3 regions of the Mesorhizobium sp. IMUNJ 23033 genome follow, and region 3 is predicted to be linked to each of the others. Evidence: predicted binding sites of a transcription regulator. Region 3 holds the regulator's gene; each other region holds the start of a gene.

Region 1 (2,267 bases), on a different contig from region 3:
AAAGCGCGCTAGGCCCCTTTTGCTGCCCGGCCGGCGCTTCTCGTCGGCAAGTCCGAGCGGTAGCTCCAGCTGCAGTTCCGCACTTTCCTCGAGATGCGAGACCGAGATCGCCAGCAGCGAAATCACCTTCTCGCAGGGATGGGCGGCGAGCACGCCACGCACCAGTTCCTCGGCGGTCTCGGCCAGCATCGCCGTCGCTGATATAGCTTGGTCAAGCGTGATCGAGCAGCTCACCGCGCGCAGGTCGGCGAAGCGCACGCGCACCGTCACCGTGCGGCCGGGGCGGTCCTTGGCCCTCAGTCGGCTCGCCACCCGGTCGGCCAGATGCAGCAAGGTTGGCACGAACACATCTGCCACGGCAGGCTTGCGGCCCAGTGCCGACTGCGCGCCCGCCGAATGCGCGCGCCGATGCGTCTCGAGCCGGCGCGGGTCGCGATTCCAGGCCAGCGCGGCAAGCTTCTGCCCGGCGGCCGGCCCGATCAGCCGTTCCAGCGCCCCACTGTGGGTCTTGGCCAGCTGGCCGATGGTCTCGACGCCGATTTCCGCCAGCCGCGCCTTGGTCGCCGGGCCGACGCCCCACATCAGCGAGACCGGCAAATCGTGCAGGAAGGCGAGCTCGCCTGCGGGATCGACGACCACCAGCCCGTCGGGCTTGGCCACCTGCGAAGCGATCTTGGCCAGGTGCTTGGTGCGCGCCACGCCGATCGAGATCGGCAGGCCGAGCTCGGCCCGCACGCGGCGCCGTACAATGGCGGCGATCACGGCCGGCGGCCCGAACAGATGCGTGCAGCCGGCAACGTCGGCGAAGGCCTCGTCGATGGAGATGCGCTCGACCAACGGCGTGAAATCGTCGAGCACTTTTATGGCGGCGTCGCCGAGTCGCTGGTAGTCCCCGAAATGGCCGCCGACGAAGATCAGCTGCGGACAGAGTTCGCGGGCCTTGCGTCCGGGCATGCCGCCGCGCACGCCGAACGCTCGAGCCTCATAGGATGCGGCCAGCACCACGCCGCCTCCGACGGCGATGGGTTTGCCGCGCAGCGATGGATCGAGCAACTGCTCGACCGAGGCATAGAAGGCGTCGAGGTCGGCATGCAGGATGGTGGCGCTGGTTTCCATCCCGTTCCACCCTACGGCATTGCAGCATTAGCCATGCCTGTTTTAAGGAATTTTTTGCCGAACAAAAAGAGAACAAATAGGGTCTCTTGTCAAGCTGCCTCTAAGCCGTCGGCGAGGGCAGGGGAAATGTCTTGCGATGAAGGGCGGATTCAAGTCGGAATCTCGTTTTTTTTGCCCACCGTCAGTGGGCAGCGCACCATCGACGAAGGTCCATGATCCGCCCCGGAACATTGTCGCGCGCCACGGCGTTGATTGGCTCGAAGGGACTGTTTTGCGGAGACCTGAGATGGACCGCTTCGAAATCATCGATCTCGTTTGTGTCGTCGATGCCTGCACCACCGACCGTGCCGCCGGGCGGCTCGTATCGATGGCGAGGGCCGTGGAAGAATTGCGCGTGCTGACCGGGGATTTCGTCTCGGCGGATGAGACCGTCGCCAATGCGCTGTCGGCGGTGGCGCTTGGGCGCGGTTGCGCGGTGCTGTTCGACGAGCAGCCGGGCGCCGACATTTTGCGGGCGCCATAGTGCATCGCCAGGAGGTGGCACCGCTCATTTGGCTGCCGTTCAGGCGGTCGGAGCGCCCTCGCTTGTCATCGACTTCCGCTGCTTGAGCGCCTTCTCAATCGACGACGCGGCGACCGTTTTCGTACCGCTGGACGCCCGTTTGGGACCATGGTCTGACCCGTATGGGCCTTCTGCGGTCCAAATGGCGCAAGCCGGTTGTCAGTTTTCATATAGTTTAAGAATTTCAAATGGTTATGGCAGTTTCTCGATTCGGATTGTTCGCTGGCGGGCTGCTTCGCTCTCGCATTGAAACCACATTTATCTAAAGTTTACCGACGGCATTAGGGATTTCTCATATTGCGCTCATTAGCGGTTGGGTGAGGTGGCGATTCTCGGAGGAAAATACTCATGACATCCCGAAAGACTCTCTTTGCCGCGCTTGCGGCATTCGCGCTTCTGGCGTCTCCCGCACTGGCCGCTGCCGGCGGCAATGGTGGTGGGAATGGCGGTGGCCACGGCAATGGCGGCGGCAACGGGAATGGCGGCGGCAACTCCGGCAAAAGCGGTTCGCAGGGCAATTCCGGCAAGAGCACGCACGGCAAGTCAGGCAAGAGCACGCACGGCAAGTCAGGCAAGAGCACGAACGGCA
Region 2 (2,267 bases), on a different contig from region 3:
ATCGAAATTGCCGAAGCACGGCGTGCGCTCGGCAAAAGCGGCGATTTCCTCGTGAATGGCCTGCGGCAGCACCAGCCCTGAAAACAGCCCGTCCGCTTTCAATGCGCCGACGGCCGCGGCGCGGTCGACGCCGGCAAACATCGTATCTGTGTTGCGTGCCGGCTTGGCCTGCTTGGCACCAAGCCAGTGCAGGCGCCGCCCCGGCATGGTGCGGGCGAGGACGAACATTGGCAGCCAGGCGGGATTCTCGCGAAGGTCGGTCAGATAGGTCGGGATGCGCGCGGCCATACGGCGCAACATGCTGCCATTTCGCGCAATTGCCTCCAAGCTGGCGGCGCCGGATTTGTCAGGGCTTGTAAAGGTCATCGGGTCCTCGGGTATGAATGCGGCGCCGACGCAGCGTTGCTCACCGCTCCGGCATTACCCAAACCCGATTGTCCCGCATGAAGGGAATGCTACGCCCACGCCATGTTTTGTGCAATGCACAATAGACAACGCGCCTGCAATAAATTCCCGTAGTGTGGAAACGAGTGAAGCTCCGTCCGTTCGCGAAGGCAGGGCAAAAGAGCCTCACTTCGACGGCGCGACCCAGATCTCCGCGTTGAGCCTCCTGGTCGCAAGGCCGCGCGCGATGGCCTCGGCGCCGCGGGCGCTTTTCGACAGAGCTGTGGCTTGGCGTTTGCTGATCACCAGCCCCTCGGCCAGGGCCCGGTTGCCCGAAAAGACGCGTGCCAGGAACGGCGTGCGGCTGCCGCGCGCCCGCGCAAACCGCGCCGGCATGGTTTGCCTCGCGGTGTGGGCGACAACCTCGTCGATCCAGCCTTCCGAAAGCCGCGCGCCAGGCTCCAGCAACAGCAGCCAGTCGCCCTTGGCCTGCCTGATGCCGGCCGCGATGCCGCCGGCGACATAGTGGCAGCCGGCATGCTCGGCGACACGGTGCGTCTGGTCGGTCGAGCCGTTGTCGCAGACGATCACATCGCGCACCACGCCTTCGACCGCGCCGCCGATCAGCGAGGCGAGCGTGCGGGCAAGGCCCTCTTCGTCGTTCATGGTTTCGATGAGAACACTGAGCATGGTTAGCCGAATAGCGGAAAGCCGTAGGCCGCGCCAGTTTTTGCATCGCGGCATAAAAAGTTCTTGCTTTGTTCTCATCGACAAAATAGGAATAGTTTCATGAACAGAGCGATTCGACGGCCTGCTGACAGTCCCTGGGAGAGGGCAAAGATGGAACAGATCGTGCGTGCCGACATTGCAGCCTTTGGGGCCGGGAGAGCCGAGATGGCGAATGCGATGATCGAGCAGAGCGGCATGCGCGTGCGGCCGGACCGAAATCGCGGCCGCTCCGCCGGCATCAATCCGTCCGGCCGCTTCGAGCCGGTCAGCCGGCATGTCTTCGACGACGGCTGGAATTCGCTGGAGGAACTGCCGCCGTTCAAGACCGAGGTGCAGGTCGAGAAGCCGCGCACGATCATTACCCGCAATGAGTCGCCCGACATTTCCTTCGACCGCTCGATCAACCCCTATCGTGGCTGCGAGCATGGCTGTGTCTACTGCTTCGCCAGGCCGACGCACGCCTTCATGGGCCTGTCGCCGGGGCTCGACTTTGAATCGAAGCTGTTCGCCAAGCCGGACGCGGCACGGATGCTCGACAAGGAATTGTCGAAGCCCGGCTACCAGCCGCGCACCATCGCTATCGGCACCAATACCGATCCCTACCAGCCGATCGAGAAACAGTACCGGATCATGCGCGAGATCCTCGAAGTGCTGGAAGCCCGCGGCCATCCGGTCGGCATCGTCACCAAATCGGCGCTGGTGACGCGCGACATCGACATATTGTCGCGCATGGCCGAGCGCGGGCTGGCCAAGGTGGCGCTGTCGGTGACGACATTGGACCGGATGCTGGCCAGAACGATGGAGCCACGCGCGTCGACGCCGACCAAGCGGCTGGAGGCGATCCGACAGCTTTCGGACGCAAGCATTCCGGCCTCCGTCATGGTGGCGCCGATCATACCCGGCCTGACCGATCCGGAGATGGAGCGCATCCTCGATTCGGCACGCGCCGCCGGCGCGCGCGAGGCCGGCTACGTCATACTTCGCCTGCCGCTGGAGGTGGCGCCGATCTTCAAGGACTGGCTGCTGCGCCACTATCCCGACCGCTACCGCCACGTGATGTCGCTGATCCGTTCGATGCGCGACGGCAAGGACTACGATTCGGAATGGGGCAAGCGCATGAAGGGTGCGGGACCCTATGCCTGGCAGATCGGCCG
Region 3 (2,267 bases):
CCCGCGTCATGGGCGATGCGCGTCAGCGCGGTCATGTCTCGCAGTTCGCCTGACTTGTAGTTGACGTGGTTGACCAGCACCACGGCGACATTTTCGTCGATCAGCTCCTCGATCGTCGGCGCGTCGACGCCAGCGAGGCGGAGAACGGTGTTCTTTCGGGTCGAGGCCACGCCTTCAGCCATGTAGAGGTCGGTCGGAAAGCTGTCGCCTTCGGCGACGATGACGGGCCGATCCGGCCGCATGGCCATTGCGGCGTGCAGAACCTTGTAGATGTTGATCGAGGTGGTGTCGCAGACCACCGTTTGGCCGGACGCTGCGCCGATCAGGCGCCCCAGCTGGTCGCCGAGTTCGAGCGGCATGTCGAACCAGCCGGCCGTGTTCCATGCGCGGATGAGGTCCTGCGCCCATTCTTCGGTCGCCGCCTTGCGCAGCGCGTCGAAAGCGGCATGCGAGGCAGCGCCCAGCGAATTGCCGTCGAGATAGATCACCCCTTTGGGCAGGATGAAGCGGTCGCGCAGCGAGCGCAGTGGATCCGCGGCGTCCATCGCCTCGACGGCCGCAAGATCAGGAACTGCGGTCATGATATGTCTGCTCCCCTCCGCAGGACACCGGCACGCAATGACGACACACAGGCCGATCGGTACTTTCTCTCATCACTCGCCATCGCACTGCAAGAACCTGCCTTGATGACTTGTCGGCCCAACGACAACCCTCGACCTTTGCTCAAAGTTGGCATTTTGAGTTCGTTTCGTTCACGGTGCATCGAGCGGGCTGGATGGTCGAACACGGCCCGACCCGGGAATGTCTGCGCCAAATGATTGCCGGTACTGGAGCCTTCCAAGTCGGGCTGAGGCCATAAATGAAAACAAAATCAATGCGATGAAGCCGGACTCTGAGGGAGTTTGACATTCTCTGTCGACCACAACATCGTTTCGGGCACCTTAAGCCATTCATTAAACTTTAAACGGTTGCGGAACACAAATGGAACAGATAGTGTTTGTTCTGGTTTTGTTTTTCTGATTCCGTTGGGGGCCGCGATGCTGACACGCAAACAACATGAACTGCTGATGTTCATCCATGAGCGGCTGAAGGAAAGTGGTATTCCACCATCCTTCGACGAGATGAAGGAGGCGCTCGACCTTGCCTCGAAGTCGGGCATCCACCGGCTGATCACGGCGCTGGAGGAGCGCGGTTTCATTCGTCGGCTACCCAACCGGGCGCGCGCTCTCGAAGTGCTGCGCCTACCCGATTCGATCGCTCCCGGCCTCAATGCGGCGAAAAAGTTCTCGCCGAGCGTCATTCAGGGCAGTCTTGGGCAGGGCGGTCTCGGGCGGCAGATCAAGCCGATGGCATCGTCGCGCACGCCCCAGGCGGGCAACGACGACGATGCGGTCGCGGCAGTGTCCATCCCGGTGATGGGCCGGATCGCGGCCGGTGTGCCGATCGACGCCATCCAGCATCAGACGCACTCGATCTCGGTGCCGCCGGACATGATCATGGGCGGCGAGCACTACGCGCTGGAGGTCAAGGGCGATTCGATGATCGAGGCCGGGATTTTCGACGGCGATACGGTCATCATCCGCAATGCCGATACGGCGAGCCCGGGCGAGATCGTCGTGGCACTGGTCGACGAGGAGGAAGCGACGCTGAAGCGCTTCCGCCGCAAGGGCGCTTCGATCGCGCTGGAAGCCGCAAACCCGGCCTATGAAACCCGCATCTTCGGGCCCGACCGGGTCAAGGTGCAGGGCAAGTTGGTTGGCTTGATCCGGCGCTACTGAGGCGGCGGTGATTGTTTTGGCGGCGGTTTGCTGGCCTGCCTTTCGGGTCTCTTGTAAGACGGCAGGCCCCTCGCCTCGCGCGAAAATCTGCGCTGCTCGTGCCAGGGCCGGTACGGCTGCTCGATCGCGAAGTCTATCTCCGCTGGCGCGATTGCCGATTGCTGGTCGAAGAAGACGGCGGCGCTGCCCAAGCGGGCAAGCTGCCGTTTCTTGACGACAAGGACAAGCGGATTGCGGCAAGGGTCGTAGGCGGTGGCGTCGTTGACGATGATCAGGGTCGCGAAAGCACACGCTCTCCACGCGTCCTTGCGGTCTTCTGCATACGCGATGATGGCGCCGGACGGATGCCGTGCGAGGCACAGACCGGCGCTGCAGTAGAAGGGCGAGCCCGGCGGCAGGTCGGCCGGATCCATGTCGAACCGCGCGTCTCCCTTCTCGAAGGTCTCCGGTACGACAATGGTTTCGGCTTTCAGTGCCCGTTTCCAGTTG

What was found. The regulator LexA, encoded in region 3, represses DNA repair genes until DNA is damaged. The targets are predictions, from matches to a motif close to TGTTCNNNNTGTGTTCNG.
Region 1: dinB (DNA polymerase IV) is a predicted target of LexA. The motif match lies at 1,174-1,191, and genes of this name have one in related genera.
Region 2: ACFX5Q_RS09110 (PA0069 family radical SAM protein) is a predicted target of LexA. The motif match lies at 1,133-1,150, and genes of this name have one in related genera.

What each region holds. Positions count from the first base shown of each region.
Region 1 covers NZ_JBJACT010000029.1:79,443-81,709, forward strand. Annotated here, with positions in the region: gene dinB (DNA polymerase IV) at 1-1,116, opposite strand, end outside; gene ACFX5Q_RS26570 (hypothetical protein) at 1,403-1,639, shown strand; gene ACFX5Q_RS26575 (hypothetical protein) at 2,027-2,267, shown strand, end outside.
Region 2 covers NZ_JBJACT010000006.1:8,026-10,292, reverse strand. Annotated here, with positions in the region: gene ACFX5Q_RS09120 (hypothetical protein) at 1-366, opposite strand, end outside; gene ACFX5Q_RS09115 (glycosyltransferase family 2 protein) at 571-1,074, opposite strand; gene ACFX5Q_RS09110 (PA0069 family radical SAM protein) at 1,225-2,267, shown strand, end outside.
Region 3 covers NZ_JBJACT010000005.1:145,427-147,693, forward strand. Annotated here, with positions in the region: gene kynU (kynureninase) at 1-581, opposite strand, end outside; gene lexA (transcriptional repressor LexA) at 1,038-1,778, shown strand; gene ACFX5Q_RS07900 (ComEC/Rec2 family competence protein) at 1,772-2,267, opposite strand, start outside.